DNA from 4 places in the Desulfofarcimen acetoxidans DSM 771 genome. Region 1 is predicted to be linked to each of the others. Evidence: riboswitches for the same ligand, from Rfam matches in the RefSeq annotation. Region 1 holds a riboswitch; each other region holds the start of a gene.
What was found. Region 1 has a riboswitch for cyclic di-GMP ahead of DTOX_RS18430 (hypothetical protein). Riboswitches for the same ligand answer to the same signal wherever they lie in the genome.

Region 1 (8,256 bases):
TTTTATTACCGCATTAGCTGCTTTTTCCTTAGCTCATACTGAATTAATATCTTTTCAAGCTATGCTAAAGATACAGGAGATAACAATAAAAGCATCGGAATTGTCTGCTACCAGTCAGCAAATGACTGGTATGACTGAAGAGGTTTCTTCCTCCGTTCAGCATATTAATGCTACTATGGAGCAGGTAAAAGCTGGGTCAGAAGAAGGTGTCAGTAAGATTAATATTTTGTCTCAATTTGGCGATAAAACAGGAGATGTCATATTAGAAATGGTTAGCAATGTGGAGGAACTAGGAAAACAGGTAAAACAAATAGACCATATAAGTCAGAATGTAGCTTATATAGCGGATCAAACTAATTTACTGGCTCTAAATGCCGCTATTGAAGCGGCTAGAGCAGGCGAGGCAGGCAGGGGTTTTAATGTTGTGGCAGAAGAAGTACGAAAACTGGCTGCACAAACCAAGGATGCCGTCGGTAATGTAAAAAAAATATCCGAACAAATGAATTTAAAATCGTCTATAACAAATGACAACATATTAAATGTGAAGAACACTTTTGAACAGTATCTGGATGAGTCAAACAACGTTGGTGGTATATTTCAGGAGGGTACAATCCAAATTGAAGAATGTGCCAGTATGATTGCCAATATATCAGGTGCTACAGAGGAACAAAATGCCATTGCTACAAATTTATCAGATTTATCCGAAGCTCTTGCAGAAACAAGTGAGTATATCGGCAATCTTTTGAGAAATGAAGCAGATAACCTGTGCGAAATAATAAATCCGAGTCTAGTATTATCCGGTAGTAAATCGGTTATAAGTATCCTGGCTGCCAGACTAATAGATCATGCCAATTTCCTTAAGAAGACTATAGCAGATGCAGGTAAAAAAGTGAAAGTTACTGGTTACAAGGAATGTGCCTTTGGCAAATGGTATGAGGAAAACAGGGACAAATACAGTTCTATAAAGGCTTATGTAGAAGTGGATTTGCCCCATAGAAGAGTACACGAGGCAGCTGAAAATTTATCAATGGATTGTAATTCAAAAAATATTGAAAAATTGATGCTTGCCTCTTCAGATATGTTAAAAGCTTTTATTAATCTTCAAGATAATCTTAAAACAAAGAATTAAAACCTTAAAAAGGACTAACTATCAGATTAGGATGGTTAATATCATTATTCATAAATAGAGGTAATATATTTCTAATAAAAATAAATATTATTGGGTTACATTTATTGTGTAACCTTTTTTTGTTTCCCTAGCTAACAGGCATAATGTCGCTCTTGATTTTGATACCGGGCCAAGTGAAACTACCATCCATATGATATTTATAGTGATAATAAGTACAAAAAAGAGGGATAGATTATTCTACCCCTCCTGGACTCTCGACACATGCGATATGCTTGACTTAGCAAATGCACAGTTAGTTAAGCAGCCAAAGACGAAGCGTTTAAGAATAAGCACTTTAACTTGGAATTATATATAAACTATTGTTAGCTAAGTAATTTTTTAGCCCTATCATATTGATTTGGAAATAAATCCGCAGGAACCATATCCATACCTTTTTCCTTAAGGACCATGTATCTGGCACACTTACTACAATCTGTCATGCAATATTTCTTCTTGTACAATTCTGCTGTTGAGGGCATACTTGCCATTTTATCATTAAAAAATGGACATGTTTTTAAGCGTGGACATTCAGACATTTTTTTAACCATCCTCCTTTGATGTCCTTATTTTAAAATAACCCTAAAATAACTAACTGTGCTTTACTAAGTAATTACTACATTTTTAACTTTATAATCCACGAAGATGAGTTTTTAATCAATAATTTGATAATTGTTCAAATTTTATTATGTTTTTTTAAAAACAGTACTTTAAAAAATAAAAACCGACCTTTTTTCTTCAAGGTCGGTTGCATCACTAACTCAATCAACTCTAAGATGCCCAGATAAAGAGTTGATGTCATAGTTCCCAAGAAACTCATTAATTTTATATTTATAATCGCAAGGGATTATAATACTTTCATGTTAATTTACTGTATAGAAGCATTATAGTTTGGTAATCCGGGATGGTTAATTGCAGCACTTCATTTTTAGGTACTACATTCCATGTGTTAAATATTCTCTATAAAACGGCGTATTCCTGCAAAAGTAGAATATAAGTGGGCAATTAAACAGCGTTTTATAGAACTAGTGTAAAACTGTAATTTGGGGATTTTAGGTGATGAAATACTGCGAAAAAAATATAAATTCAAGGTGTGGCCGGAAATCTGCGGGCTGTACGGAACTCATCAAGATTTGGAGTGTCCGAATAACCCAGGAGCGTTCGCCCGGTAGGGCGACAAGTATATACACAAACACTTCCTCTACTGTATAATTGGATCGTGGAAAGAAAAACAAACCATTGCGTTTACAATATTAACTATCATATCGAGTTTTGAGCAAAACACCAATACCGTTTGCATTGGCAATACGGGATTCTTATTACAGGGTGATGCAGATGAGTGATAAAGTCAGAGAAAAAGTAGTTTATGCCAGGTATTTGGTAAAGTCTTATGATGGTTTTGAAGCAGTGAAGGGTGTCAATATGGAAGTATACCGAGGCAATTGCTTGGGTCTGCTGGGTCCTAACGGTGCAGGGAAAACATCTATAGTAAAAATGATTTGCGGTTTTTCCCCGGTTACTTCAGGCAAACTCGAAGTATTTGGGGAAAATATTATGTCAAGAGGCAGGAGCATTAAGGGGAGAATCGGTGTGGTGCCGCAGGAAGATAACCTGGATCAGGAGCTGACTGTGCGCCAAAATCTGATTGTTTATGCCAGTTATTTTAGGATGAAAAAGGCACTGGCACTCAAGCGCTCAGACGAGATACTGGAGTTTATGGATTTAACTGAAAAATCCCGTGAGGTCGTAGATAACCTTTCCGGAGGTTTAAAGCGGCGTTTGACTATAGGGAGGGCGCTGATCAACAATCCGGAGCTATTAATTCTGGATGAACCAACTACTGGATTAGATCCTTATGCCCGTCACCTGGTTTGGCAGCGCTTAAGAAAACTAAAGGAAGCCGGTACAACCATACTTTTGACGACACACTATTTAGAAGAGGCTGAGCAGCTTTGTGACATGCTTGTAGTAATTTATAGGGGTAAAGTCTTGGAGCAAGGTACGCCGCAGGAACTGGTAGACCGGCATGTTGGTCAAGAGGTTTTAGAGTTAGGAATTGCTTCAGAGCATTATGATTCTCTTTTAAATGGCTGCGAAGAAATGGTTAAAGGCAGTCAGACATTGGGTGACGATGTGCTTCTCTTTACTAATCACGGTCGGGAATTATCCCGGTTGGTTTCTCAAAAAGCTGCTGAACTCGGATTGACCATTAATTACCGAAGACTCAGAGCCAGTAATTTAGAGGATGTATTTTTGAAGCTGACGGGTGAGAGTTTGGATGAAGAATCCTCCGGTAATCTTCAGTGACTGTCAATGTGTTTGTTATACGCGTGATTGTAGATGAAGTCAGCCTGAGTTAGAGAATAATATTGAATGATGGGTGTTTTGGTGTTATTTTGCGGGAGGTGGATGCTTATGAAAAAAATAAAACGTTTGTTGTCCGGTGTAACTACTGTTCCGGATTTATCCTGGCCGTTGGTTATGAAGGTTTTCTACCGCAATATGCTGGTTTTTAAAAAGACCTGGCAGGCCAATATCATGTTTAATTTTGTTGAGCCAATGCTTTACCTATGGGCTATGGGCTTTGGTCTGGGTACTTATGTAAGCCAGATTAACGGGCTCTCTTACATTCAGTATCTGGCCCCTGCGCTCATTGCCTCTTCGGCTATGTTTGCTACATCTTATGAAATGACCTATGGCAGTTTTACCCGTATGGGTTACCAGAAAACCTTTCACGGCATGGTAGCCACTCCTGTGAGTATGGATGATGTGGTTATGGGTGAGATACTATATGGTACCTGTAAAGGGGTTCTCTACGGCGTTGTTTTTTTTATGGTGGTAGTTATGTTTGGTTTGGTTAAATCGGTTTGGGCGCTTTTGTTGCCTGTGCCGCTGGCTCTGATGGCTATGTCTTTTTGTGTTATGTCTCTTATCTGGACCAGTATTGCACCAAACTATGATTCCTTCGGATATTTTTTTACATTGTTTATTTCACCAATGTTTTTGTTTGGCGGGGTTTTTTTTCCGGTAGATAATCTTCCTGATTGGGCCGGTTTTCTTCCCTGGCTAACCCCCCTATACCACGCTGTGCAGCTAATACGTCCGCTGATTTTGGGACAGGTATCATGGGCTATGTTATCTGATCTAATCTGGCTATTAATATTTGTTGTCTTGACCTTAAGAATTCCTTTGGCTATGGTCAAAAACAGGCTTATTCAGTGAATTATCTCCTGCATCTTCTCTCCATCATAATGTTGTATTTGAGAAGCAGCTTGGATAATCTTGTTTTCAAAGACTGTTTTTCATCTTCCTTCATGCAGCAGTCAAGCATTCTTTGCAGAGAGACTATTTCCTTGTGCAGTTGCATCTCTTCAGGCAGTACCCCGGCATTTTTTAAAATAGTATAGGAGGCCCGAAATTCGACCGGTATTTGTGATAAATCCTCTAAATTTAAGGGTTTTCCTTCTCCTTCGAGATTTTTAAAATCGCCTTTTCGTATGCCTTCAAGAATTCTTTGCTCAGCAATCCTTGCAATAATATCTTCCACTTTTTTATCACCTGGCTTTTGGATGGGTTAATATATTATTTCTTTATAATTGCCTTTATTCCTGCTGCAAATTAAAAGTGCCGGCCAAGCATTTCGTAAGCCATGAAAACTGATATCAAGCTGGATATTAATGTTGCGGATATTGCCTGAGCATTGTAAAATTAAGACAAAATAAAGCTTATAGCAGGAGTGAAGGTGGTTAGTATGAATCAGAAACAGGCTGCAGTTTATGCCTATATTCAGAAGCAATATGAAGTGCAAGTTAGACTTTATAACAATATTTTGGAAAACAGGGCTAAGCAAGGCAGCGATTCTTTGTATTACGAAGGTTTTATGGACGGTCATTTTAACGGTTGCATTTTGCAGCTGGAAATGCTGGCTGATAATAATAAATTGGGGATCATGGCTGAAGAGCTCAAGTCTTTATATTCCAGTTTTAAATAAATAAGGATATGTTATTTAATACCAGTAATCGGGGTACTTTCGTTGGCTGGAAATATTATTTACTGCGACTGCTATGAGCACCAGGCATGTTACTCCTATGCCAACAGGGGAAAAAACAAAGCTATAGTTTTGACTTGAGTAAACAGCTACAAAGGCAGTTGCACCGCCGGGAGGATGGAGTGTGTGTGTAACTGTCATCATAACGATGGATACAGTTACCGCCAGTGTTATTGCCCACCAGGGGTTGCCAAAGAGTTGATAGGTGGTTACCCCTGTCAGAGCTGAGATTATGTGTCCGCCGATAACATTTCTGGGTTGTGCCATAGGTACATGGCAGGCGCCGTAAAGCAGTACCGCAGAGGCTCCGAAAGATGGCAAGAGCAGGGGTAGTTTATAGTAGGTGGCCAGTAGTGTAATTAGTCCAATGCCCATGAAGCTTCCTATTGATGTAACCAGTAAACCAGTGAAAGATGATTTATTCATAGCGGGACATTTACCGCCTTTCATCTTACACAGATAGCTTTTGGCTAATCCCTTAACATTAGTTTTGGCCAGTTGTTTTTGATCGTTTTCTTCACTGTTGTTCATTGTTGAGAACCTCCTGCAACGGTTAAAATAAGCTTCTTATTCTATCTGCATATTAATAATTTTATCATTATTTATGATGTTTGAGTGTTAAATATAATATAGCTAAGGGTGATATTTGTCACAAATTAATAATAACTGATATTGTCAATATAAAATGTTTGCCGGACTGCAGGTTTGGTTATCTATAAATTAGAGTGGATTTTAACTAGTGTTGCAAACATTGTTTTGATACAGTTGCTTTAAGATTGTTTGAAATGTTATTATATATAAGTAAATTGCTTGCTTAATCCAGTTTTTTGCTTTAATCAGGTTAAATTATATTTTGATTAACATTATATGTTTTGATAGCTGAGAGAAAACCTTAAGGAGCCAATAATATGACGATCAAACCGGAATTACCTTCAAACTTTATTCAGAACATAATTACTGAAGATTTAAAACAAAACAAAAACAACGGACGGGTTCAAACCAGATTTCCGCCCGAACCTAACGGTTATTTGCATATTGGACATGCTAAATCCATATGTCTTAATTTCGGTATAGCCAGGGATAACGGGGGTTTTTGTAATTTACGTTTTGATGATACCAATCCCAGTAAAGAAGAAGTTGAATATGTAGACTCAATAAAAGCAGATGTGCAGTGGTTGGGTTTTGATTGGGATGACAGAATGTTTTATGCTTCAGATTATTTTGGCCGGCTGTATGATTATGCGGTACAGTTGATTAAGTCCGGCAAGGCTTATGTCTGTGATTTGAGCGCGCAGGAAATCAAGGATTACCGGGGTACACTGACTGAACCGGGCAGAGATAGTCCTTACCGCAACCGTTCGGTTGAGGAGAACCTGGATTTGTTTGAGAGGATGCAAGCCGGAGAATTCCCGGATGGTTCCCGCGTGCTGCGGGCCAAGATTGATATGGCTTCGCCCAATTTAAATATGAGAGATCCGGTTTTATACCGTATTCTACGGGCGACCCATCACCGGACAGGTGACAAGTGGTGCATTTATCCTATGTATGATTATGCCCACCCCCTGTCGGATTCTATTGAAGGGGTTACTCACTCTATTTGCACAATGGAATTTGAAGATCACCGTCCTCTTTATGACTGGGTGCTGGATGCTCTGGAACTTGAGTGTCACCCTCAGCAAATAGAGTTTGCCCGTCTTAATTTGAGCTCTACTGTTATGAGTAAGCGCAAACTGCGCATTCTGGTTGAGCAGGGCTATGTTAATGGTTGGGATGACCCCAGGATGTCAACTTTATCCGGTTTGCGGCGCCGGGGCTATACCCCGGAAGCTATTCGCGACTTTTGCGACCGTATTGGTGTGGCTAAAAGCAACAGTATAGTTGATATTGCAATGCTGGAGCACTGTATTCGTGAGGATTTGAACGCGCGGGCTCCCAGAGTGATGGCTGTATTGCGGCCACTGAAAGTTGTTATTGACAATTACCCGGAGAATCAAGTAGAAGAACTGGATGCCGAGTATAATCAGGAGAACCCGGCTATGGGTTCCCGTAAACTTCCTTTTTCCCGTGTAGTGTATATTGAGCAGGAGGATTTCAGTGAAAATCCGCCGAAAAAATTTTTCCGCCTGGCACCGGGCCGTGAGGTGCGTCTAAAGCATGCTTATATTATCAAATGTGAGCGGGTTGTTAAAGACGAGACAACAGGTGAAATTATCGAGCTGCATTGCACATACGATCCTGAGACTAAAAGCGGTGTAAATGCGGATGTGCGAAAGGTAAAAGGAACACTGCATTGGGTTTCCGCTGCTCATGCCGTAACAGCGGAAGTTCGTCTTTACGATCATCTTTTCACTAAGGATAATCCCGAAGACGCCAGAGAAGGTGTTGACTTTAAAGATTGTTTGAATGAAAACTCTTTGGAAGTGCTTACTGATTGTTTGCTTGAGCCGGGTCTGGCAGGAGCGCTGCCGGGGAGCCGCTGCCAGTTTTTGAGGCATGGCTATTTTATAATAGATATTGAGGCAAACGAAAACAGGCTTGTTTTTAACCGCATAGTATCTCTAAAGGATTCTTGGGCAAAAATTCAAAAGGCAATGACCGGCAATTAAATTAATATGACAGCGATTAGTATCAGAAAAGTTTTTTATGGTGCAATAAGAAAGGCCATAGTCTTGTGTTTGCAAGCTGTGACCTTTTTCTTATTCCAGTAAATTATGCCTATATTAGATTTGCGGATAAGTTAAGGTTAGTACTGCATGATTTCCAGCGGGTACAAGTGCCTATGTCTGACCGAAATTCGCTTAAGTCGACTTTTTTGTGGCGCTCTTTTTTTCTCCTTCCACTGTTTCTTTTATCAACATATCCTTTGGCGCGCCGCAGGTTTTGCATTTTCCCGGTTTGCAACGGCCTTCAATAACTGCTCCGCATTCATTACATTTCCAGACAGCCATTTTTGATTCACCCCTTTCACTCAGAAACTCAAGCATTTCGTTGATCCCGGATAACAGCTGAGCTTTGTCCCTGGGCAAGGTGCCGGCCAGCGGCA
Region 2 (8,256 bases), 360 kb from region 1:
TACGGCCTTTCCTCGGCAAAATTCAACGCTTTAATTCATCTTTATATGGCCGGTGACCGGGGATTAACGCAGTCAGAATTAGGTAATAAAGTAATGGTCTCCAGACCTACAATCTCTGGGCTTATAGAGAGATTGGAAAAAGAAGACCTGGTGCTTCGAAATACTGACCCCGCCGATAAAAGAGTGTTCCGGGTTTGCCTTACTAACAGGGCTTTTGTACTTATGCACGCCTTTCTCCCCGTACACAATGATTACATGCATAAAGTCATGTTGACTCTAGACAGACACGAAAAGGAAGCATTGATTTCACTGCTGGAAAAAATCAAAAAAGGATTAGAACGAGTTTAATGCTGTTTTTGAAAAGAGGTTATAATTTATGTCTCAACTAAATAATCCTCTGGAAATTTATAAGTTACTACCAAAATCAAATTGCAGACAATGCCAAGTACCGACATGCCTGGCCTTTGCCACTTCGGTAATCAATGGTCATAAAAGTCTCGGCGACTGCCCTCACCTGGGAAATGATATAACTGAAAGATTTGATATAAAAATACATAAGCGGGTGACTATTGAACAGCAGCAGCAGCAAATACTGGGACAACTAAAAAGAGAAATTACCAACATAGATTTTTATTCATCAGCGAAAAGACTGGGAGCATCGCTCTCTGGCGAGAAATTAAAAATCAAGTGTCTCGGAAAAGACTTTTTTGTTGATTCCAATGGTAATATTACATCTGATTGCCACGTAATTACATGGTTATCATTACCATTACTGGACTATGTTTTGTCATGTTCAGGAAAAAATGTTACCGGAGAATGGGTTCCCTTTAGGGAACTGAAAAACGGGATGACATGGATTCCGCTTTATGAGCCGATATGTGAAAAACCTCTGAAACATATTGCAGATACCCATACTGATTTTTTTGAAATGATTTTACATTTGTTTGGTGGAAAGCTAGCGACGATAAATTATTCCTCTGATATTTCGCTAGTTTTACACCCCCTACCGAGAGTCCCAATTCTCATTTGTTATTGCAAGCCGGAAGACGAACTTGAATCCAAACTCAATATATTTTTCGATTCCACAGCAGAAGATAATCTCAACATTCAATCAGTCTTTGGTATTACCGCAGGGCTTGTTAGGATGTTAGAAAAAATCTCTCTCAGGCACTGTTAAGAATTTTATTATTATTTTTTATATGAGATTAAATTATGAAAGGAAGATCTTTTTATATCCATATAAGATTACCGACCACATCTTAACGTTAAAAAACTTTATTTATATATGAACCCCTCAAAATAAAAAAATAGCACATTATAATCACAATGTGTAACAAGAAGATGTAACCGCGAAAGTAAGCCTTTCTACCCAAACTAAACAACTATGCTCGCCAGCCAAAGGGCCTGTTGACAAACTATGCTTTTATACAAAAAAGGGGGTTGAGAACCCAAGAAAATCAAGGGTTTTCAGGCACCTTTTTCGTGAAAGATTGATCTTATGTCATTTGTCAACAGCCCTCAAAGCCAGTGAGCCTTATTTTTAGGTTTTATTTACTAATGCTTTTTTTGGGGAAATTTATACCAGCTTTATCCGGTAATTATTTAGTAACTATTAAAATATCTTAAAAATTCGGCCTTAACGTAAATAAAAATTAACATTAGCTTATAAAGGGTTTTTTAAACAATTATAGAATAGTAAAATTGATATATACACCATCTAAACAATAATATTTATACGGGATACTATGAAGTGAACTCTATAATTTGGGCATCTGGGGTTTACTGAGTAAGTGATGCAACCGGCCACTATTTTAAAATAGTGGCTATTTTATATCATAAAAATATAATTGGGGAGGTTAAAATCATGGACATATCATGGAGTGATATAATTAATTCCTCCAAGTGTTTTAAATTAATCTGGGGTGCTGAAGTGGCTATTTCTATTACTGATCTTAAAGAGTTTAAATATTATGAGCCCGGTATAGCAATTAATCATAATGTAAAAAAAGGAGACTTAATTAAGCCAGGATCATTAACGGATAGGGTAATTAAAAATCAATCCCGTATAGTAGATAAAATAACAGATATAAATATTTATGGCTTTGCATATGTGGGTAAGGCTGCTCCAATTTTTACAGATAATAGAAAAATGATCGGTACTATTGGTATTTTTATGCCAATTACTACGTATGAAGCACTTTTAGAACATGCTGACAAATTATTGATATCCTTGGATACTGTAAATAATTCAACAACTAATCTCTCCTCTGCTTCTCAGGAACTGGCATCAGTAACAGTTGACTTATCTAACGAAGTAGACACTATTAATAATAATATTCGACAAACAGATATGGTTTTAAATTTAATTAAAGAAATATCCTCCCAAACACACCTACTTGGGTTAAACGCAGCCATTGAAGCAGCAAGGGCTGGTGACCTGGGTAGGGGGTTCAATGTAGTGGCAGGGGAAATAAGAAAATTGGCAAGTCGCACAAATGGTTCTATTAAGGAAGTGGCAGATATATTACTTAAAATAACGAGTGCTATACAAGAGCTAGATCAACATATTAATCAAATTTCAACTATAGCTGAAGAACAGGCATCCTCAATGGAAGAGGTTGCCATATCAATTGAAGGTTGTCAAGGTATTTCAAATAAGTTAAAAGAAATAGCTGCAGAGTTAGTAAAATAGGCAACTTTACGACCAGCCATTTAAACTGAAAACTTTCTGAATAAAGCTAATATTTACATAATTGCAGCTCATAAGAATGTTATTAATAGCATCCTTTTCCATACTTTCTTTTAGGTCAGGACTTCATTTAAAAATACTTTTTTATTTCAGCAGTATTATGTACGACTTTAACACAAAGAAAACTATTGTTTGTGATATTGATTTTTTTAAAGATTCCTTACACCAACAATATGGTTAGAATATGGGGTAGCTTCTAATTCATATCGCCGGATAAATTCAAGCTTGGAGCAGCTATTGATGATATCTGTGGGAGTAACTGCATTTGCACTGTTCAGTGATTACGACAGGACACTTTAAAAGTGGCAACTTAATGAGAAATTATTCAAAGTTACATTGAAGGCTGTCAACAATGATCGTATTCAGAGGCAACAATCCATACATCAGTTTATTTTCAAAATGCTAGGTCTAAAACCTTCGTCTTTAGGCGAACAGCTTTAGTGTGATTATTTTGAGAAGGAAAAGGATAACATTCACATAGAGGTGAATGTTATGACAGAATATAGTAAAAGTAGTCACTCGGTATATGATATAAAATATCATATTGTATGGGTTACAAAATATAGATACAAGGTATTACGCGATAAAGTAGCGTTGAGATTAAGAGATTTGATCAGGCAAAGCTGTCAAAGTAAGTCTACCGAGAGAAGCTCGCCATTCAATTTTCTCATGGAATCATTATGGACACAAGAATTACTCCCCATTCCGCAACGACAGCCAAAGCCAGCGAGTCCTGTTGTTTAAAGTTTGATGTAAAATTTCCTTGTTTTACGAAATATAAAGTTTTTTTTGAGACTAAAGTCTAACTTTTAATTTTATTTAATATGCCTCCGGCCATATCGATAAAATTTATTCCTGTATTATAAATAGCCTGTTTAATACCAGGTGTATTAATCATTGCTACTAACCTGTCAAGGCCTTCGTTATCGAGATTTTCATATGGGGCTCTAATTGCTGAAATGTTTTCCACGTGTTTTTGTAAAGGTTTAACAAGAGATTCGTAATCCAAATCATGGATCATTGCTCTTGCAGCCAAAATACCACTTATAAGAGCTTCAACAGCACCTGTACCAAGTAATCTTTCTGTTAACCCAGCAGAACGACCCACAAGTAAAACATTGCCTGACTTAAAGTTACTTACCCTACCAGTAGAGAATATTGGTAATGAAAACTTATAATAAAACTCCAGATGTGCCAAATTTTCTTCTTCTAAAAAATTAGTATATAACCTATCCATTTCATATTCACTGCAACCGATGTTACATAAACCTATTATAGCCTGGGTAGAACTCCATGGCGCAAGCCTGGCATATCCTTGACCTGCATAACGGGTATTAAAATAAACTGTCGATGAAGTTGATTCAAAAGTTCCAAAGACCAGCCCTCCCCTAAGATGTACTACCCCATAGTCTATCCATAATCCCATTTCCTTTGCCGCAGTATCTTTACCGGTTGCAACCACTACATAATCATATTTTTTGGATAGTTCCTTATAATCTGCTGCCCGGTTGAAGTAAACCGGTGTTTTTTTTAGTAATGTAAATAATTGATTTTCAACAGATTCTCTATGTTTCCCCCGGGTCATGTCAATGGCTTGATACTCTTAATTGGCCTGATTGGTCTGGTATAAAATTAAAGGATTATTTGAAAATACAGTCAGCTCCTTCCGGGTATGCTCCTGGATCTGCAGAGGGATGGCACTTAAATGAAACTGTCTGGTATCAAACTTTCGAGCTTGATCCGGAAAAAAAGGTTACCGTTACCGAACAGCCAGCACCTCAACAACCCACCAATACTGATTATTATATTTCTGGTTGTATACTTAAAGATGATCCGCAACCAGATGGGGATATGTATAGCGCAACTTGGGTTATGGGAGTAAGGACAATTGATAATAAGTCCTATAATATAACAGAACCCATAAGAGCTAGAATTAAAATTTATCAATTTGGCCCGACAAAAGTTTTACCTGGTGTTCAAATTTTAGGAGGTGATTTACCACCTGATCCAATACCTAAACAGTTAGTAGTAGATGAAGAAATGGTATTTACAAAAGAAAATCCGGCATGGGTTAGGAAAATCAGTTTTCCTGCACCTACCCAAGAAGGTGGATATGGTCTCTTTGTTACCCATCAAAATATTGTTAAAGACGATTATTGGAATGGTGTATCTTGTGGAGTGAGTGATGGTCTACCTGTATCACGTTTCGCTAGTTGTATGTCATCAGATGATGCTGACGCAGGATTTCTACCGTGGGATTATATCACAGCAAAATACGGTATATATCCACGTTAGATGTCAACCCACAACTAACCCTGAAAACCGAAGATAATTAGAGTTTGTTGTAGCTGGAAATTTCCAGCTCGCGGATGTAGCAGTGCAGCAGTAACGCAACAATGCTCAAACCCGCATCATTATTGGATTTCTGTAAAAAAGATTAATGTAAGCAACTAGTAAAACTGTAAACACAGAAAAACACAAAACCCGCCGTAATCGCCCATCATGGGAGAAAACGGCGGGTTTCTGTTTTGTACGTTATGTTAACTAAGAAAAATTTGTCTATTATTGTCGGAATATTATTCTATTGAAATAAAAGGATTTATAGTTTTTTTATTGAAAATAAATAAATATGTTTTATAATTTATAAGTATTTTACCATGGTAGTAACAGGCAGGGTAGTTAACAGCATCCACTCTATTGGCTTTTCTCCTTCGGGTGGCGATTGTTCCTGAACAAGCAGGGCATTAAGAGTAGGTGCAGCTAATTTTTCTTTTCCCCGATGTTTCGGTGGTTTTAAGGTAACAGTGGCAGCCTGTAAGGTAAGAACAACAGCCTCTCGTTCTGGGCGCTTATCGGCACGTGGTATATTGATAACCGTACGGCCCAATACCGGGGCGCTTTCAACAACAGGCCATAGGTAATCATGCGACTGATCAATGCGGCGGTTCCAAGCAGCACGGACCAAGATATCATACTGATTAGCGCTGGCTAGGAGAAAGAGGTCAAAAATATCACTTTCTCTGTCACCCACCATTACTACTTTGGTAAAGGGAGAAACCGTTTCGGCTACTTCCCGGGTAACATCAATCCAGCGAACACTTTCCTTGTCTTCGATAGGTCGCTTTTTATGTGTTTTCTCCTTGGGTTCTAGTGAACGTACCCATAAGCGATGGGCCAAGATTCCTAATGGAACTCCTTCAGCGGATGCAGCAAGACAAGAATGTAGAAAGAAGCCGGAAAGACCCGCTTGACCGATAGGTCCCAACCCTTTTGTTTCTCGATGTAAGGTATAGTTGAAAATGGTGGTATCTTGGATGGCCAAAACCACCGGTTGATTCTTGATTTTTTCTATAGTGGCCTTTCTGTGTGCATCATATATGGCTTCAACAGTTACTTTCTCGTTATCAAAGAAACGATAGGCAGCCTTGACATCGCTCCACTGACCAAGTGCTTCAGGCAAAGATTTTTCTGGATGCTCAATAAGGCTTGCAGCCAGTGAAACCAGTCGATGAGTGAGACGGGTATCACCAAAGTTAGCCGTACCGCACTCTTTAGTTGCCCAAAGCATTGATTGATTTGTTGGTTTGAGAGATACAGGTAAATTATTCATGAGACAATTTTAGAAAATTTTTGACAATGCGTCCATTACCATATTTAAGCATCATAACCGATTTGGGTAATTTATCACACATTTTCTGCGTATAGCATAAGCAGATTCATTCTATCTTACTCAAGGACTTATGGGTAAAGATAAGGACTTTAGCCATGGGGAGAAATTCAAAGCTTTTCGGGTTTACTTAAAAAAAATATCTTCCCACTTTTAGTATGACCAATAACTTTAATCTGCGAATTTAACGGCCCGCTATAAAGGTTAAACCATATCCTCAAACCACCTTCCGTTTGAATTATTTTAGCCTGTTTTTCTTGTTTTATACCTTTTATACCGCTTGTTTCCACTACCACTCGTTCAATTTCTGGATCTTTATTTATCCCATAAATTAGGGATAATGATACATCGCTAAAATGTAAGGCACAGTAGTGCAAATCATTACCGGTGTTTAAGTCAACCCTTCCACCAGCCATAACACATTTCCATCCCCCCCGGACATCTTTAACAAGACCAGCGTTTACTCCCCCATCTTGTTCATAAAAAAACAGAACACCATTCTTTATCAACTCAAGGTGATAGATCTTATTAACTTTTAGATTTTCCTCTTGCATTACGAGGAAAATCTGTTCTTTTATTCGTTTTTCATTAGACTCATTTTGCGAACATACGTAAATTATAACTAGACAGAGTAAGCCTATTAGAAATAGTTTTTTTTTCATTTCGGTTCCTCAACTTTAATTTTATGGTTTTTTATTAACCACCAGAGTTGGGGTTTGTGTAGCAATGGAACAAAAAAGGCAATAGTGATACTATTATTTAACAGACTATTTTTAACATGATGGTATAATATTGCCTAGCTAATCCCGGTTATTCTTTACTATTTCGCTAATGCTGTATTCTTTTTGGTTATATAATTAAATTAAAAGTTTTTTTGATATTTTTATCTTTGACTTTGGGTATTGCATTCTCCAAACCTTTCTTAATGACCCACCTTCCGCAAGTTAAAAATTTAGACCTGTAAAATAGTGGAGCATAAGTAATATTAATTACAACCATAAAAATAACTGATCCATAAGCTGGAAGGATTTCTGTTTTTTGTGACAATCCCTCACTAATAAGAATAAATATTAGTGAGGGATCGTCATGGACTTACAACCTATTTTAGAACAACTAGCTAAATTACCCCCCGAAATATTGATGAAGATAATGCCCGAATTAAAAGTAGAAGTTCCGAAGGCAGATCCCTCAGGTGCAGTACTTATCGGTGTCTTTTTAGCAAGAAGCCTGGGCATTGGTAAAATAATTGACAACTTTATAGGCGAAGAATATGTTACTTATGAACATCTACGTGAAGACAGAGCCAACGATTCTAAATGTCGGGTAAGTACTGGTTTGGCATGTGAAATAATGGTTGGCGACATGCTGGGCAGAAATAAAGATCTCACCCATTTATATAAATTTGAAGAAGCTTGTGAAAACTGGCAAGTCGAAACAATACTCGATATACCGTCCGAAAAATTTAATGATGACAAAATGGGTAGAGCCCTTGACGCTATAAACTCAAATGCAAAATATATGGCTAATGTATTGCAGGATATTGTTTTATCAGCATCCAAGAAATTTGGAGTTCCACTTAACACTTTTTACAATGACACATCCTCCATTCCAGTCTCTGGTGTTATGGAGGATAACGATAAAGTTCAATACGGGTATGGTGGTCTACCGGGTTTAAAACAATTAATCCTTAATCTTACGATAGCCTCTGGTGCATCTTTGCCGATAACATCATCAATTGATTCCGGTAATGTTCAAGGCGGTACGACTTTTGAGCGTTCATTCGAGAAGGTTAAAGAGATTACCGATGACCAAGAATTTGAGATGATTATTGATCGTGGTA
Region 3 (8,256 bases), 210 kb from region 1:
ACATTAATTTTGCCCCGGTTTGTGCGCTTGTTATGCTTGTCTTTTTTTATTTTTTTGGCCTTTATCAAAGAGTATGGGCCTATGCCAGCATAGGTGAGTTAGTGACCATAGTAAAAGCGGTTACAACAGGAAAACTTGTTGTCATTGCTTTGACCTATTTTATTTTTACCCCGTTACCCAGAAGTGTTGTATTAATGTCCTGGGCTTTTAGCATTATTCTTATTGGCGGCTCCAGGTTGTACTGGAGAATATATATGCAGAAGAAGAAATTTATCGTGGCCGGCTGCCCGCTGGATAAAAGGAAAACGCTTATAGTTGGTGCCGGTGATGCCGGGGTGCTGGTGGTTCGCGAACTAATGAACCATAACAGTGAGTATTTGCCGGTAGGATTTATTGATGATGATGCAAGTAAGCAGGGTATGGTTATCCTGGGCATACCGGTATTAGGGAAACGTGAAGAATTGCCGTCGATTATCGAAAAATGCAGAATAAAAGAGGTAATTATTGCTATGCCGTCAGTGTCTGGACAAGTGATAAAGGAAACTGTCGAGAAGTGTCACAATTCACGGGTAAAGTTAAAGATATTGCCGGGTGTTTACCAGTTAATCAGCGGGCAAGTGACCGTAAATCATATTCGCGATATTCAGGTGGAAGATTTATTGGGCAGAGAGCCTGTTGAGGTAGATTTAAGCGAGATTGCCGGTTATTTAACGGACAGGGTGGTTTTGGTTTCCGGTGCCGGCGGTTCGATTGGTTCAGAGCTATGCAGGCAGGTGGTCAGGTTGAAGCCTAAGCTTCTGGTTGTTTTAGGGCATGGTGAGAACAGTATACATAATATAGTTTTTGAACTTCGTGAAATGCATGGCAGCGATCTGCCTATTGAGATAGTGATTGCTGATATAAGGGACAGGCAGAAGATTAATTTGATTTTTAAGAAATATAGGCCGTCAGTGGTTTTTCATGCTGCTGCGCATAAGCATGTACCTCTGATGGAACTGCACCCTGATGAGTCAGTGAAGACGAATGTTTTGGGTACAAAGAATTTAGCAGAAGCAGCCGACAGGGTTGGAACAGATGTTTTTATTATGCTTTCAACAGATAAAGCAGTTAATCCTTCCAGTGTTATGGGGGCTACCAAGCGTTTGGCTGAGCTGATATTGCAGCAGATGAACAGTATAAGTGATACTGTTTATGCGGCTGTTCGGTTTGGCAATGTCTTGGGGAGCAATGGCAGTGTAGTGCCTATCTTTAAGCGGCAGATTGCTCAGGGAGGGCCGGTTACTGTTACTCACCCGGAAATGAAGAGGTACTTTATGACTATACCCGAGGCTGTGCAGTTGGTGATTCAGGCAGGGGCTATGGCTCAGGGTGGGGAGATATTTGTGCTGGACATGGGTGAGCCGGTGAAGATTGTGGATTTAGCTAAATGTATTATTGATTTGTCGGGCGTGGATTGTGAAATTAAATTTACCGGGATTAGGCCGGGGGAGAAGCTGTTTGAGGAATTGCTGACGGCAGAAGAGGGTTCTTCTGCTACCCGGCATAGGAGGATATTTGTGGCTAATGCGGGGAGTGTGGATTTGGAGACATTGGAGTTGGAAGTTTTTCGTTTGAGAGAGTTGGGAGAGGATGTTGTGACCGGGGATGTTTTTAAAGCATTGACGGTTCTCCTGCCAAATATAAAGATATATCGAAAAGATATGGTTGGCTAGTGGATCTGATTTTTAAAATTTAGTAATTTTAATTTCAAATTTTTACCGGGGCATAAGCGGTCAACGATTGATTGAGGAGATAAATGTAAGGGTGATGCCATGGAGAACGTCGAACAGCTTTTTGGATCTGAAAAGTGTGTGTCACAATTCTAATAACATATATTTACATTTAGTGGCGGTCTACTTGGGAAATTACTAATTGAAATTATGCAAAAAGTTTACATATGGTTATTGTTTTCTGCATGAAATAGTAGTATAATTTATGCAGATTAAATGTGGATAAGGTAGGATGATTATTATCATGAGAAAGTTTGATTACCATGCAATAGATTCGGAGCTTTATAAGCCGGATATCGTTAATCTTCTTTCTGCTATCCACGAGTATAAAGGCAAACAAGAACTCTTTATAGAGGTGCAACCTGATATTTTAGAAGCGATGCTTAAGGTTGCCAAGATTCAAAGTACCGGTGCCTCAAACCGAATTGAAGGAATTTATACTTCTGAAGCCCGGTTACATGAGTTAGTTATTGAGGAAGCGGTACCGAGGAATCGAGATGAACAGGAAATAGCCGGATATCGTGAAGTATTAAATACTATACACGAAAACTATGAGTATATTCCTCCAACCCCCAATATTATTTTACAATTACATCGAGACTTATATACTTATAGTCCAGCATCTGTAGGTGGGCGCTACAAAAATACTGATAACGTTATTGAGGAAGTAGATAACGAAGGAAACCGCAGGACACGCTTTCAGCCTTTACCTGCCTACGCTACAGTTGATGCCATGGAAGCGCTTAGTAAGGAATTTTTAAAAGCCATTGACCGTAGTGATATAGACCCACTAATACTTATTGCAAAATTCATACTGGATTTTCTCTGCATTCACCCTTTTAATGATGGTAATGGACGCATGAGCAGATTGTTGACGCTTTTATTGCTTTACCAGCAAGGCTATATTGTTGGGAAGTATATCAGTATTGAAATGATTATTGAAAATACTAAGGAAAGTTATTATGAAGCGCTTGAGCTAAGTTCCAAAGGATGGCATGACGGGAAAAGTAACTATGCTCCCTTTGTCAAATATTATCTAGGTGTTATTCTAAGTGCGTATAAAGAATTCGCAAGCAGGGTAGAAACAATTCGTAATAAAGGGCTTACGAAGTCTGAGCGTATTCGCCATATTTTTTCAAATAAAGTAGGAAAAATCACAAAGGCAGAAATCGCCACCTTATGCCCGGATGTAAGTATTACAACAATTGAGAAGGCGCTTTCAGATTTGTTAAAAGAAGAATACATCATAAAAATCGGCGCTGGCCGCAGCACAGCCTATATTCGCAATCATGAATCACGAGAGTAAACAGCCTATTATCACCTCTGTGACCAATAACAAGAACTATTACCAGATAACCATTTTCATTAATCTCATATATGGCTCGGTAATTGAACCGCATTAAATACATGATTTAAATACTCTGACTTTATTTGGGAGCAAGTGATTCGTTTTGGTATGCTGTTTAGCAAAAGGCAGGCTTTATGAGGAGCACCTGCCTTAATTTTATTTGTTCTTAGTGATTTTTTTGATATTTTCGATTAATTGTTGATCTCTTGTTTTTCTTAATAGGTAATAAAGCTTTATTTTTTTAATTATTAGTTCAAAAATAACAGAAATTAAAATCGATAATAATATTTGCAACCATAAGGATAATTTATTTAAATAAGTTGTTATGATTATGATTCCTATAAATATTTCTAAAGCTATTCTTAATAATGAGATAAATTTAACAAAATTCATTTTAAGTTATTCTCCCAAGTAATCTTATTAATTCTCGTCATCTATATGTTTTTTAATTTCATATAATGCACCCTTAACTTTTTGAATAGTTTCATAATCATTGCCTGCTGCTGATAAATAATCGCCTATTCTGTCTATTAATACGTGTTGAGGTATATGTGTGGCAATACTTAAACGCACAAAATTTTCTATTGCGGCTTGATAATCCTCTTCCTGTAAACCACGAACAATTTTTTGCACATTAGTAATTCTTTCTTCCGTCCATTTAATACCACCAATTACTATGCCTGTAGTAACAACAGTACTAATAACCGAAGGTAATCCATAAGCGGCAATTGCTGATTTTAGAGCAATAAAAGCCTTACCGGCAATAGCACCATGTCCAACAAGAAATTTGCCCATTACAACTAAACCCTTGTATAGTAAGGATAATTCTATAAGAGGCATTTTCAATCACCTCCTCTCTCAAATTTATCTTTGGCATTCATAGTTTTCATAGTTATATAATTGTACATATTGAATATATATCCTTCTGTATGATTATAAAATTTTTCGACAATATTCGCTATTGTGTCTATTCATTGATATATTACTTGTCTGCTCAATTCCATAGCTGCAAACAGATACCGGATTTCCTGAACATGCAGGGCTGTTATAGATCTCCGTAAAAGATTAACAGCTATTTTTCTAAATAAATCAGACCCAATAATATAATAGGATGGAGCTGCGTAGGCAATTATCCACTTGTGCAACAAAAGGATTTCATAATTCTATGACCATTTACTGGCAGTCTATGGTATAATAATTACAAGGGGAGAGTAAAGACTTTAGGCTGTCGGCTATTGTACCGGCAGTATTATACAATAGCAAGAACAACTAAAACATAGATGATAAACCTTGGACTCGACTTAACTTTAATCATTAAGTTCAGATGTAAATATTGATGTGCAATTGAGCGAAAGCATAAAAAAATGCAATATTATAACTATATTGGTGGATGTTAATATTATAAATCTGTGGAGGTTGGAATTAATGGTTATGCACGTGGGTCATAAATCACCGGATACCGGTAAAATATACCTTATTACCGGAGCGGCAGGTTTTATCGGATTCTTCTTGTCCAAGAGACTGCTGGAGCAAGGCTGCCGGGTAATTGGTATTGACAATATAAATGATTACTATGATGTTAAGCTTAAGTACGCCCGTTTGGAACAGCTTAAACTCTTTGAGCAGTTTACCTTTGTTGAGGGTGACATTTCAGATAAGGATGTAATAACCGGGACCTTTCAGGAGTATAGGCCTAATATTGTGGTAAACCTGGCAGCTCAAGCCGGAGTGCGGTATTCCCTGGAGAATCCTGACGCATATATCCAGAGCAATATCATAGGTTTTTTTAACATTCTTGAAGCCTGCAGATATAGCCCGGTTGATCACCTGGTTTATGCATCATCAAGTTCTGTATATGGATCTAACAAAAAAGTACCGTTTGAAGAATCGGATTTCGTAGATCACCCGGTATCACTCTATGCAGCCACGAAAAAATCAAACGAATTGATGGCTCATACTTACAGTCACCTGTATAAAATACCGTCAACAGGACTGAGGTTTTTCACAGTTTACGGTCCGATGGGCCGCCCCGATATGGCATATTTCGGTTTCACGCAGAGGTACTTTGCGGGAGAGCCTATCAGAATATTCAACAATGGCGATTTTGAAAATGATCTTTACCGGGATTTTACTTACATTGATGATATCGTAGAGGGCATTGAGCGGCTTCTATGTAAAGCCCCTGATAAGACTGTCCCGCATAAAGTCTTTAATATTGGAAACAACAGTCCTGAAAAGCTGATGGTATTTATCGAAACGCTGGAGAAGTGCTTGAGCAAGTCTGCCGGGAGAGAGATAGTATTTAATAAAATATATGAGCCTATTAAGCCCGGTGACGTACCGGCAACATATGCGGATACCGGTTTGCTGCAGGAAGCCGTGGGATTTAAACCTGAGACTTCGATAGAAGAGGGGTTGCAAAGATTTGCTGATTGGTATGTTGAGTATTATAAGATGAAGTAGGTTATGGCAATGACCTGTAAAATATTAGATGTAAAGATTGGAAAGTCTCTGTTTTTATCCTGGTTATTGGTATTGGCATGGATGTCCTTCATATTTTATTTATCCTCGCAGCCGGCACCGGTATCCAATTCGCTCAGTAAAAAGGTGGCAAAAACTGTTATTGAAGGTGTCGATAAGGTTGAGGGACGAGATGCAAAAGCTTATAAATTAAATAAAGTAAATAATTTAACCCGTGACTATGCTCATGGAGGCGTATTTGGGGTATTGAGTATTCTTGCGCTCAGTGCGCTGCGCAAAAGCGGTTTCAAAAGCCGCGCTGCATATTTGACTGCCTTTTTAATTTGTGCATGCTACGCTTGTACGGATGAGTTTCATCAAATATTTGTTTCCGGCAGGGGAGCTGAATTTCAGGATTGGCTGAAGGATTGTTTGGGTACGATATTGGGCCTTGGCTTGTACTTTTTTGTTGCGGCATTTAATAAATGGTCATAATTTTGTGTGTATCCGTCAAGTTATCCTAATATCTCTCTATATTTAGACAGATGTGTTTACTTCTTGATGAATTTAAGTTAAAATAGTAAAAATAGCCTTAGAGGGCAAATCTGGCGAAAGCCAGAGACGCAAAGCCAAGGGTCTAAGTTGCATTAAGCGATAAGATAGCCTGGTTGCAAAAGACTATACCATAAATGGTAAGATCTCCTTAAGGCCTTTTGTTATTATTTCATCTCATTAAGGAGGTTTTTTATTTTGGCCTTTAGTTTTGTTCTGTCCAGGTTTATAAGAAAAAGTACTGCCGCAAATAATGATATTAGCAATATTTTAAGTTTAAAAGAACAATTAACTAAGGTTGGCTTTAATCCCAGTGAAGTTGATTACATGATTATGATAAACAGTAATGGTTGTGCTCTTATTGATCTCGATTCAAAAAGCATTAAAACAATTGAAGATCTTTTAAAAGAACAATTGCGCTTTTCTTGTAAATGCCTGGAGCTTGCCAGAGATTAGTGAAATTAATTAGTTAATCGAAATAGGCCAATCATCGAAAGTATGGTTGGCCTTTTCGTAATATGTATTATTAGCTTGTATAATTAATGTAAATTACAGAAATAGCCTTAAAAATAGAGGAATTTGTGGTGTTAATGTAGAAATATTATTCCATCTCAGGGATTAAAACATAAGTTTTTATGAGCCTGATAAAATTTTTTGGGGGGATGCATTTGGACGAACTGAGCTTGACCGTAACACGTCATCTTATAAACCAATGAATAGGTCTTTATCATCCTACTGTTAACTATAAGAAGTAAAGGGTGCCGGGTTTTATTTTTAGTTATGCGCAGCCCCAAAGCGGTTGTTGCTTATTAAACAAAAAGGGAGGTATTGTATTTGCAATCAAGTAAGAGAGTTTTTATTATTGCGCTTGCTGTATGCTTGTTGCTTGGAGTTGCAGGCTCCGTGATGGCCGGCGAGTTATCTGATATTAGCGGGCACTGGGCTAATAATCAAATTAACAGCTGGTTAAATCAGGGTCTGGTATTCGGATATCCGGACGGAACGTTTAAACCGGATAAAGAAATGTCCAGAGCCGAATTTGTCGCACTCGTGAATAGGTCTTTTAAAATTCAAAATTCAAATGAAACCAACAGTTTTACGGATGTAAAGACAGGCGATTGGTTCAGTAAGGATGTAGAGGCGGCCAGAGTTGCCGGTTATATCTCCGGCTATGAAGACAATACTTTTAGACCTGACCGGAATATCAGCCGCCAGGAAGTTGCCGTGATAGTAACCAGGCTGCTGAAACTTGATACAGCCGGTGATTTAACAGAGTTGGACAAGTTCGCTGACAGAAGCAGCATACCGTCCTGGTCGCAGGCCGGACTGAATGCGGCGGTTAAAAACGGCATTATTAACGGTTACCCTGATAAAACTGTTCAACCCTTTAAAGCTATAACCAGGGCGGAAGCTATAGTTTGCTTGAATGCAGCCATAGCTAAGGGTTCGACGACAGTTGAGAAATCCGGGATAGAAGGAAAAGTAACCTATAAGGGCAGTGCCGTAAAAGATGCGGCAGTTAAATTATTTGATAAAGACGGTTTTCAGGTAATAAAGCAAACCACAACTGACGCAAAAGGTTTGTATAAACTTGAGGTGGATCCCGGTGTTTACGATTTGACGGCTACTACAGACAAAACTGTGGGCTATGCCAGTGATGTTTCAGCTGCTGCTGATAAAATTACCGCTCAGGATCTTACTTTAGAAGACGGAGCTATAATAACCGGTAGACTAAATAATAAAAACAATAATGCTGCGGCAAATGTGGAAATAATGTTTACAACTAATCCAACCTTTGTTGCAACTACAAATTCAAGCGGCCAATATAAGCTGGTTGTATTGCCTGATCGCCAATATGCCGTTAGAGCCATGAATCCGAGTAACGGTGAAGTAGAAGTCATTGATGATAATGTGACTGTGGGCAGCGCGGGTCAGACGCAAACCATGAGTACAATGAGAGCTTCCTTTGCAACGACCTCCTCGGGTGGAGGCGGCGGCGGGGGTGGCGGCGGTTCTTCACAAGCCGTATTAACTACCGTAAATGATATCAATAAAACGACCGTAGAGGTTTCCTTCAACCAGGCGCTAAGCGGTGTACAAGCTTCTGATTTTACTTTTAGTCCGAGT
Region 4 (8,256 bases), 390 kb from region 1:
GTAAAACAAACCAGAGCAATAGGCCATTAATTATTTTACCAAATGGGTAGCCTAAAATTTGAACGCTGTACTGGATGATAGATTGACCCGGAAACATTCTTTGTAATGATATTAATACGTTGACAATAATAATAGAAGGAAATACTGCTATTAACACAGACAGCCATGCATCCTGCTTGGCATCCGAAATCACAGCGGACGGTACAAGCATTATTGCTGTTCCGATAAGAAAGCCAATAATTAAAAATGTAAAAGCAATTTCAGAAATATGTTGTTTATTACTCATAATACTTCCTTAAACGGTATATTTATATAAGATTATTATTAGTACAATTATGTTTTTGTATGTGCCTTGCGCAATTTTAAGTTCCGCTATCAGCAGCAAAATATGAAAAACCTCTCCAAAGTCAAGCAAGAAAAAGATCTGTCAACGTAGACAGATCAAAAGAAAGATATCATGAATATAAGACGCCCCGGCAAGGCTGTTCTATCTTTACATACGTAATTTTATCGTTATTGCAGCCAACATGCCATATTTTATATTTTAAAATTAACAACTATCGAATTAAGATCACCGGCTAACTTGTCTAAATTTCCGGCGGCGTTAGAAACTTCCTCCATAGCAGCTGTTTGTTCCTCTGTTGTCCCGGCAACATTTTGTACACCTGCGGAAACCTGTTCAGTAGATGCCGCTATAGTTTGCACCTGTTCACTGAGTTCCTGAACTGCCTTTATTATTTCATTAAAACTCTGTCCCACTTCGTTTGCCACCTCATTACCCTGTTCAACTTTTTCATCCCCTAATTTTATGGCTTGCACAGCCTGAATAGAATACCCTTCAATTTCATTCATTAGCTGTACTATCTCTTTTGTGGATTGTGCTGATTGCTCAGCCAGTTTTCTTACCTCTTCGGCTACAACAGCAAAACCTCTTCCCGCATCACCTGCTCTTGCTGCTTCAATAGCAGCGTTCAATGCCAGTAAATTTGTTTGATCTGCAATATTAGTAATAACTTCAACAAATTGCCCTATTTTGCTTATTGCCGTATTTAAATCTTTAATTGAAGTGCCTACCTGCATAGTAGATGTAGATATTTCCTTCATTTGATTATTCACCATTTCAATGCCTTGATGTCCTCTATCTGCATATTGTGAAGCTATACCGGCCCGATGAGAAACATCCTGCGCATTTTGTGACATGTTGTCTACCGTGCCGGCAATTTCACTCATTGTAGCGGCTGTTTCTGATGACCCTGCAGAGGTTTGCTGAGCTTGAGCAACCATCTGTGCAACCGACTCATTTATCTGTTTGGAGGAATTTATCAACTTTTGAATTATATCTTGAATGCTCTTCTGCATTTTAGTTAGCGAAACTGCCAGTTGACCCAATTCATCAGTCGATTTAATCTCAATTGCTTCTCTAAAATCTCCCCCGGCATATTTAGAGGAAATATCACTGATTTTCTTGAGAGCTATTGTAATTGGCCTGGTAATATAAAAAGCAAGTGTTAATCCTAATATTACTCCAAAGACAAGTATTACTAATGAAAAGGTTCTCGTTTTTATTGCTCTGTTTTGTACATTATCTCCTTCTTGTTGAATCTTTTGTTTTTGTATAACTATAAAATTATTTATCTCATTAATAGCTCTTTCATTAGCCGGAGCGGTAATGCCAGTCATGTATGAGGCAGCAGCTTTTTGTCCCTGTTCTTTATACATTGAAATTATTGCCATAGGATATTGTTCAAAATCATTTATAGCACTCTTAACTTGAGCAAAAAGCTGTTTATTTTCATCACTTGCAAGATTCTTTTCAATGTAAGCGGTTTCCTCATCTGATTCTTTTTTTGCCCGGGAATACTCATCTATAAATTTTTCGTTGCCGGTTGCTAAATAACCGCGAATACCCGCTGCTTGACGGGCAAAATTTAATGCCAGCTGGTATGAAGTATTTGTCATCGGAATTCTATGCTGAGATAAAGCTTCAGATTGGTCAACCAACTGTCCCAACTGATAGTAAGTGATACCTACCATGATTGTCATCAGTACCAATAAAGATGTAAAGCCTACCCAAATTTTAGTTGAAATTTTTTTCATTTTAATCCACCCCTAATTTTTTAAGCAAATTATGCAAAAATAACCCTGCTTAGTTTTAAGAACTGATATGCTCCAACTAACTCAGAATAACTTTCCAACCCCCTTTTGTTATTATTTATACTAACCGATAAATCAAAATAAAAAAGGAGGGCTGCTTTCCCCTCCTAAAGAATTTAGGTATTTGCAGCCTGGCAATCATAGCCATATTTTATGACCTTAGATCCAAGGTTTTGCGTCACCATCTTTCGTATGGTTTTGCCCATTAGTTATTTTTTATTTTTTAGACATTATAGCACAAAATCCTTGTTTTACACATAAATATATATTTTTCAAAGATAAATCACTAAAGCGTTGGCCTTCCATCAACCTAGAAAATTAAACTAATCATGGTTAATTGCTTCCGATTTTGCCAATAAATCCCTCACAATCAATATGTGTTAAACGTATATCTACTGAATTCAGAGAGATACTAAGCAAGGAAAATATCAATATAACTCACGAAAGGAATGATAAAATGAATCAGAATATTCGTTGTACTGTAGCTGACTGTCACTATTGGGCCTCAGGAAATATGTGTGCAGCCAACCAAATTCTTGTCACCACTGATAACGTTGCAGCTGTCGCACCTCCTCAAATTGACGCTAATATGGCCCATGCTATTGCACCTACAGCAGCAGGATTATCAATGGCTACAGCTTGCAAAACGTATGTGCAAAGAGGTTCCAATCAAGCCCTTGCAAACAATGTTGTGGGTATATCAAATTCAGGATTTAGGTTTATATAAACAATCAGTCTTGTCTGTTTTAAAAGGCGAGAGCTCACAGCTCACGCCTTTCTTATAATCTGATTACTAAAAATATATAACAGGTGATGAAATGGAAAAAGCAATGTTGTTTGTCCGTGAACAAAGCAAATTGAGATCAAACGGAGAGAATCCAAGTTTTATCTATGAAGGTTCAGTTGGAACCGATTTAAGAATCAATTTTAAGCATATTAGAAAAATAGAAATTGAGCAAATCGCTAAGCTGATCGGAGCGGAAGTGGTTTACCTGAAAGCATCCCAAAATGATGAGGAAAATAAGGATTCAGCCTCATCCTGGTACTATAAACTCTTTTGGAATATTTAATAAGCTATCCCTAAAATTATTGCAAACATTATTGTATATTACTAAAGAATTAATTAATAATATTATGGTGAACTTCGGGCCGTAGAGAATTGAGGGGGAAGACGAACAAAAGCGGAGGCAGGATGGGCTTGCGGTTTTATAGTCATATCGTGACCAAGCAAGTAAAAAGAGACCTCTCAAAAATTCAACGAACTAATGAAAGGCCTCGTTTTGTTATATATGAAGAAGCAAGCATCATTATTAAGTGTTGGCTTTTTTTCAGAGCTTTGTTCTAAGCAATAAGTTTTTCTGAGGCTGATTCAAAAACATACTCAAAATTTGAAACTACATCATTGATAAGGTATTGATTCTGGAAACAAGTTACCGGCTTAGGGGGAATGCATTTATCCGGTGGGCATCCACAGGCTAAAATCAGACAACAAATTAGCAGCAGAATAAACACCAGAGTCAAAATTAAAATAATCTTTTGTAGTCTTTCTTTCTTTCTTTTCTTTTCTTTCCTTCTTTTCTTTTTCTCTTTCCTCTCTTTTTCTTTCCTTTCTTCTTCGTGGTGGCACATAATATCCCTCCTTATCCTATAATTTAAAAAACCAGACCTGCTTCCTACTCAAAACACATCCATAAAAACTTTATATGGTATATTATGGATAATTTATAATATGAACTCGATAATTAATTGGTTACATAATTGTAATAATACTTTCTACACTATTAATATGGATATCGGATTAATAGCTATAGATATGAATTTTTGCTATTGGTTGTTATTTTTTGATGTTTTATTGTTTAGGCTAACAATTTAGGCTGGTCCGGCATAGAATAATCCAATGCCAAATGTTTTGACAACAGGCAGTTCTCAAAACCAGCCGATCTGGCAGCACAATCTCAACTTGTAAAATAAGGAGATTCTGATAATGGAGCTGTTAAAAACTCGGCGGGAAATGAGTTTCCTTATACTTTGGTTCACGGCAGCTATCTATCCCCTGGTAGTCATCCCTTACAAGCTTTGTTCCTCTTTTCCTTCAATTAACCAGTATTTTCTGGACTGCTTTTACGCACCCAGGTATATTATGCTGGCTGTTTTAGGTATCATGTCTTTAGTTATTCTAAGCAATGACCGGATACAGTTAAAACACCCTGCTTTTATTCCTCTGGGTTTATTTATATTCTTTGGCTTGCTTTCTACCCTTTTCGCCCCTGAACCCGTCACTGCCTGGATCGGCAATCCTTACCGCTACACTGGTTATACCACTTACCTGTTTTGTTTGCTGCTGTTTATTCTTGCTTATCGCAGCAATCATGCTGAACAAATATTAAAATATGCTGTTTGTACCGCAGTACTGGTATCATTTATTGCACTGCTGCAGTATTTAGGCTATAACCCGGTGCCTCATGAGCCCTACCGGGAAGGTATTCGCAGTTACAGTACTCTGGGAAATCCCGATTTTCTAGGCAGTTACCAGGTTTTTATCCTGCCGGCAGCTATGTTTTTCTACCTGAGAAAAAAAAAGCTGCGCTGGTTGATTTCCAGCGCCCTTATATACCTCGGCCTTATAGTATGTCAGACCAGGAGTTCATGGATAGCATTTTTTACTACATTTACATTTATCCTCCTTTACGCTTTGCCCCTTCCCAAGATAAGGAAACCAGCGGCCCTTTTATTGATAACATTTTTTGTTATTTTCTGCTTGTGTTCATTGAGCAAGGGGGGTGTCGTGTTTCTTAACAGGGCCGGCAGTATTGCCGGAGAGGCGTCAGCCGCACTGCGTTTTGAGGAAAATGCCGGCAATGGCAGGGTTATGATATGGAAAGAAACGCTGAAGTTATTGCCCGCTCATTGGGCTTTTGGTCTTGGACCGGATCACTTGGGCTATGCCGGGTTGAAAACTAAGCACCAGCATCCCATTGACAAAGCGCACAACATATTTTTGGAAATAGCTATTACAATGGGGGTTTTTGCTCTTCTTTTCTACCTGGCATTTTTGTCTTTCTTCTTATCTTTATATAGAACTAAATATGGGTTAATGTATTTGGCTATGATACTGGCTTATATTATCCAGGGATTGTTTAGTATAGAGGTAGTTTTGATTATGCCTTTGTTTTGGATTGTGCTGGGATTCTCACTCAGGTATACGGCGGGGGAGAAAGAGGGATGATGTTTTGTTACTCTATAAATAGTAAATATCAGTATATACATCGCCTCTTGTTGTATAACAACTTGGGGCTTTACTTTTGGTCAGATAAGGACAAGTAATTCATTGACAATAAGCTTTGTTAGTGTTAATATGGTCAAGTCACTGCTCGGAAGGAGGTGAAAGTATTGACTAAAGAATTGATAAATGAGATCCTGGAGAGCGTTGGGCTGGAGAGAATTGAGGAGGAAGACAAATAAAAGCGGAGGCGGGATGGGCCTTCGGTTTTATAGTTATATTATACCAAGCCGGTAAAAAAGAAACCTCTCAAAAGTTCAATGAACTAATGAAAGGCCTCTAATCTAACGTTACCTTTTGGGCAACATGGATATTATAAAGTCTTAATTCTACAGGGCTTCAAGGCACTTATTACATCATGCCGCCCATGCCACCCATACCGCCCATGCCGCCCATGCCGGCCATAGCATCCTTACCCTCTTCAGGTTTCTCAGCTATCAGGGTTTCAGTGGTCAGAATCATAGCAGCAATGCTGGCAGCGTTCTGCAGGGCAGAGCGGGTAACTTTAGCCGGGTCCACAATACCGGCATCGATCATATTGACATATTCACCTGTCAAGGCGTTGAAACCTACACCGTTTTCGGAAACCTTAACTTTTTCCACCACAACTGAGCCTTCAAGACCTGCATTGTTGGCAATCTGGCGCAAGGGATCTTCCAGAGCGCGGCGAACAATATCAATACCGGATTTCTCGTCTAAATTAGCTGCTTCCATATCTACAAGATCAGGAATAATGCTTACATAAGCAACACCGCCACCGGACACGATACCTTCTTCCACGGCAGCCCTGGTAGCATTAAGAGCATCCTCAATGCGCAGCTTCTTCTCTTTCATTTCAACTTCAGTGGCAGCACCAACTTGGATTACGGCTACGCCGCCGGCCAGCTTTGCCAAACGCTCCTGGAGCTTCTCGCGGTCAAAGTCGGAAGTGCTTTCTTCGATCTGTGCCTTGATTTGGTTAACACGCTGTTTGATTTCATCCACACTGCCGGAACCGCCGACAATGATGGTTTCTTCTTTCTTAACTCTGACTCTGGAAGCTCTGCCGAGCATATCAATAGTAGCTTTATCCAGCTTTAAGCCGAGTTCTTCAGTAATCACCTGAGCACCGGTTAGAATAGCTATATCCTGCATCATGGCTTTGCGGCGATCACCGAAACCAGGAGCTTTCACTGCTACACAAGTGAAGGTTCCGCGCAGTTTATTGAGAACCAGAGTAGCCAGAGCTTCGCCTTCCAAATCTTCTGCAATGATCAAAAGCGCTTTGCCGGACTGAACCACTTTTTCCAAAATGGGCAGAATTTCCTGAATGGAGGAAATCTTCTTGTCTGTCAACAGTATGTAGGGCTCCTCCAAATCTGCTTCCATTTTATCAGTATCGGTAATCATATACGGAGAAATATAGCCGCGGTCAAAATTCATACCTTCCACTACATCTAAAGTGGTACCGATACCCTTGGATTCCTCAACAGTGATAACACCGTCTTTTCCTACTTTTTCCATGGCGTCGGCAATTAAATTACCGATAGTTTCATCATTAGCAGAAATTGAAGCAACCTGGGCAATAGCACCTTTGCTTTCAATCGGCTTGGAGCTGTTTTTAATAGCATCTACTGCTTTTTCCACAGCCTTCTCAATACCACGCTTGATAATCATCGGGTTGGCACCGGCAGTAACGTTTCTTAAGCCTTCGCGAACCATAGCTTGAGCCAGTACCGTAGCGGTTGTGGTACCGTCACCTGCTACATCGTTGGTTTTGGTAGCAACTTCTTTTACCAGCTGAGCGCCCATGTTTTCGAATACATCCGGCAGTTCAATCTCTCTGGCAATGGTGACACCGTCGTTGGTAATTGTCGGCGCACCGAATTTTTTATCAAGAACCACATTCCGGCCTTTCGGGCCAAGGGTTACACGTACAGCTTCGGCTAATTGATTGACTCCTTTTTCCAATGCTTTGCGGGCATCTTCGTTGAAGATAATTTGTTTTGCCATTTTATTTTGTACCTCCCTTTAAATTCGATATGATTATTTATGATTTATCCCCGTTTCAATTACTCAATTACGCCAAGAATGTCCATTTCACGAAGGATTAAATATTCTACATCGTCAATTTTGATTTCATTGCCGGCGTACTTGGAGAATAAAATTTCATCACCGACTTTTAAGTCCATTGGCACACGCTGGCCTGTTTCTAAAAGACGTCCACTCCCAACAGCTACAACCTCACCTTTCTGAGGCTTCTCCTTAGCTGTATCCGGAAGAACGATACCACTCTTTGTTACCTCTTCCTTTGCTGCAGGTTTTACTACAACCCGATCTCCTAAAGGTCTGATCATTTAAAACCCTCCTTATTATATTTATTCAAGTTGTTAGCACTCACTCACTATGAGTGCTAGTATTTACCCAAGTAATATAATATAGAATTAGAAAACCAAAAGCAAATTTTTTATTAGGCAAATAATAGGCATTTAAACCTGTTTAGATAAAATATTATCTTATTGCTTATATTTTCTCGCTCTATATAATTATTACTTGTGTTTACAATTATTATGGCAATATCTAGACATATTTTTTCCGCAAGTTTAGGTTTTTATACAGGTAATACCAAATATTTTTTCATGTTTTTCCACACTTGCCGAAGTATTCATTTCAGGGTAAAATATCTGCAGGTTAAAACAGCCGCAAGGCAATTAATCACTAAGACAATTTCCGGGGGGGTATGTTATGAAAAAAATAACCCTTAAGCTGCCTGTCACTAAGATCAATAACGGTATTGCAATTACTGAAAAAGATGCAGTGGCGCGTGAAACACCGCTTACCAT

Region 2: it holds a riboswitch for cyclic di-GMP, as region 1 does, so the genes downstream of both, DTOX_RS24945 (methyl-accepting chemotaxis protein) here and DTOX_RS18430 (hypothetical protein) in region 1, are expected to answer to the same signal.
Region 3: it holds a riboswitch for cyclic di-GMP, as region 1 does, so the genes downstream of both, DTOX_RS19335 (hypothetical protein) here and DTOX_RS18430 (hypothetical protein) in region 1, are expected to answer to the same signal.
Region 4: it holds a riboswitch for cyclic di-GMP, as region 1 does, so the genes downstream of both, DTOX_RS16320 (methyl-accepting chemotaxis protein) here and DTOX_RS18430 (hypothetical protein) in region 1, are expected to answer to the same signal.

Annotation. Positions count from the first base shown of each region.
Region 1 is NC_013216.1:3,967,077-3,975,332, reverse strand. It holds gene DTOX_RS18435 (methyl-accepting chemotaxis protein) at 1-1,129, shown strand, start outside; gene DTOX_RS18430 (hypothetical protein) at 1,492-1,716, opposite strand; cyclic di-GMP riboswitch class II at 1,899-1,983, opposite strand; gene DTOX_RS18425 (ABC transporter ATP-binding protein) at 2,501-3,472, shown strand; gene DTOX_RS18420 (ABC transporter permease) at 3,581-4,387, shown strand; gene DTOX_RS18415 (DnaJ family domain-containing protein) at 4,389-4,712, opposite strand; gene DTOX_RS18410 (hypothetical protein) at 4,917-5,156, shown strand; gene DTOX_RS18405 (HPP family protein) at 5,172-5,744, opposite strand; gene DTOX_RS18400 (glutamine--tRNA ligase/YqeY domain fusion protein) at 6,122-7,819, shown strand; gene DTOX_RS18395 (RCKP-type rubredoxin-like domain-containing protein) at 8,012-8,256, opposite strand, start outside.
Region 2 is NC_013216.1:3,607,429-3,615,684, forward strand. It holds gene DTOX_RS16480 (MarR family winged helix-turn-helix transcriptional regulator) at 1-348, shown strand, start outside; gene DTOX_RS16485 (DUF3786 domain-containing protein) at 377-1,177, shown strand; cyclic di-GMP riboswitch class II at 1,730-1,814, shown strand; gene DTOX_RS24945 (methyl-accepting chemotaxis protein) at 1,865-2,692, shown strand; partial or broken gene DTOX_RS23195 (transposase) at 3,242-3,382, shown strand; gene DTOX_RS16495 (hypothetical protein) at 3,552-4,334, opposite strand; gene DTOX_RS16500 (hypothetical protein) at 4,394-5,044, shown strand; gene DTOX_RS16505 (IS4 family transposase) at 5,391-6,317, opposite strand; gene DTOX_RS16510 (hypothetical protein) at 6,527-7,078, opposite strand; gene DTOX_RS16520 (IS1634 family transposase) at 7,503-8,256, shown strand, end outside.
Region 3 is NC_013216.1:4,173,239-4,181,494, reverse strand. It holds gene DTOX_RS19365 (polysaccharide biosynthesis protein) at 1-1,712, shown strand, start outside; gene DTOX_RS19360 (Fic family protein) at 2,014-3,075, shown strand; gene DTOX_RS19355 (hypothetical protein) at 3,274-3,510, opposite strand; gene DTOX_RS19350 (hypothetical protein) at 3,538-3,957, opposite strand; gene DTOX_RS19345 (SDR family NAD(P)-dependent oxidoreductase) at 4,543-5,580, shown strand; gene DTOX_RS19340 (VanZ family protein) at 5,584-6,072, shown strand; cyclic di-GMP riboswitch class I at 6,166-6,253, shown strand; gene DTOX_RS19335 (hypothetical protein) at 6,328-6,585, shown strand; gene DTOX_RS21755 (S-layer homology domain-containing protein) at 6,964-8,256, shown strand, end outside.
Region 4 is NC_013216.1:3,573,295-3,581,550, forward strand. It holds gene DTOX_RS16315 (GerAB/ArcD/ProY family transporter) at 1-286, opposite strand, end outside; gene DTOX_RS16320 (methyl-accepting chemotaxis protein) at 538-2,097, opposite strand; cyclic di-GMP riboswitch class I at 2,277-2,367, opposite strand; gene DTOX_RS16325 (DUF1540 domain-containing protein) at 2,612-2,881, shown strand; gene DTOX_RS16330 (hypothetical protein) at 2,973-3,224, shown strand; gene DTOX_RS23160 (hypothetical protein) at 3,608-3,781, opposite strand; gene DTOX_RS16340 (O-antigen ligase family protein) at 4,139-5,380, shown strand; gene groL (chaperonin GroEL) at 5,786-7,426, opposite strand; gene groES (co-chaperone GroES) at 7,486-7,770, opposite strand; gene fdhD (formate dehydrogenase accessory sulfurtransferase FdhD) at 8,159-8,256, shown strand, end outside.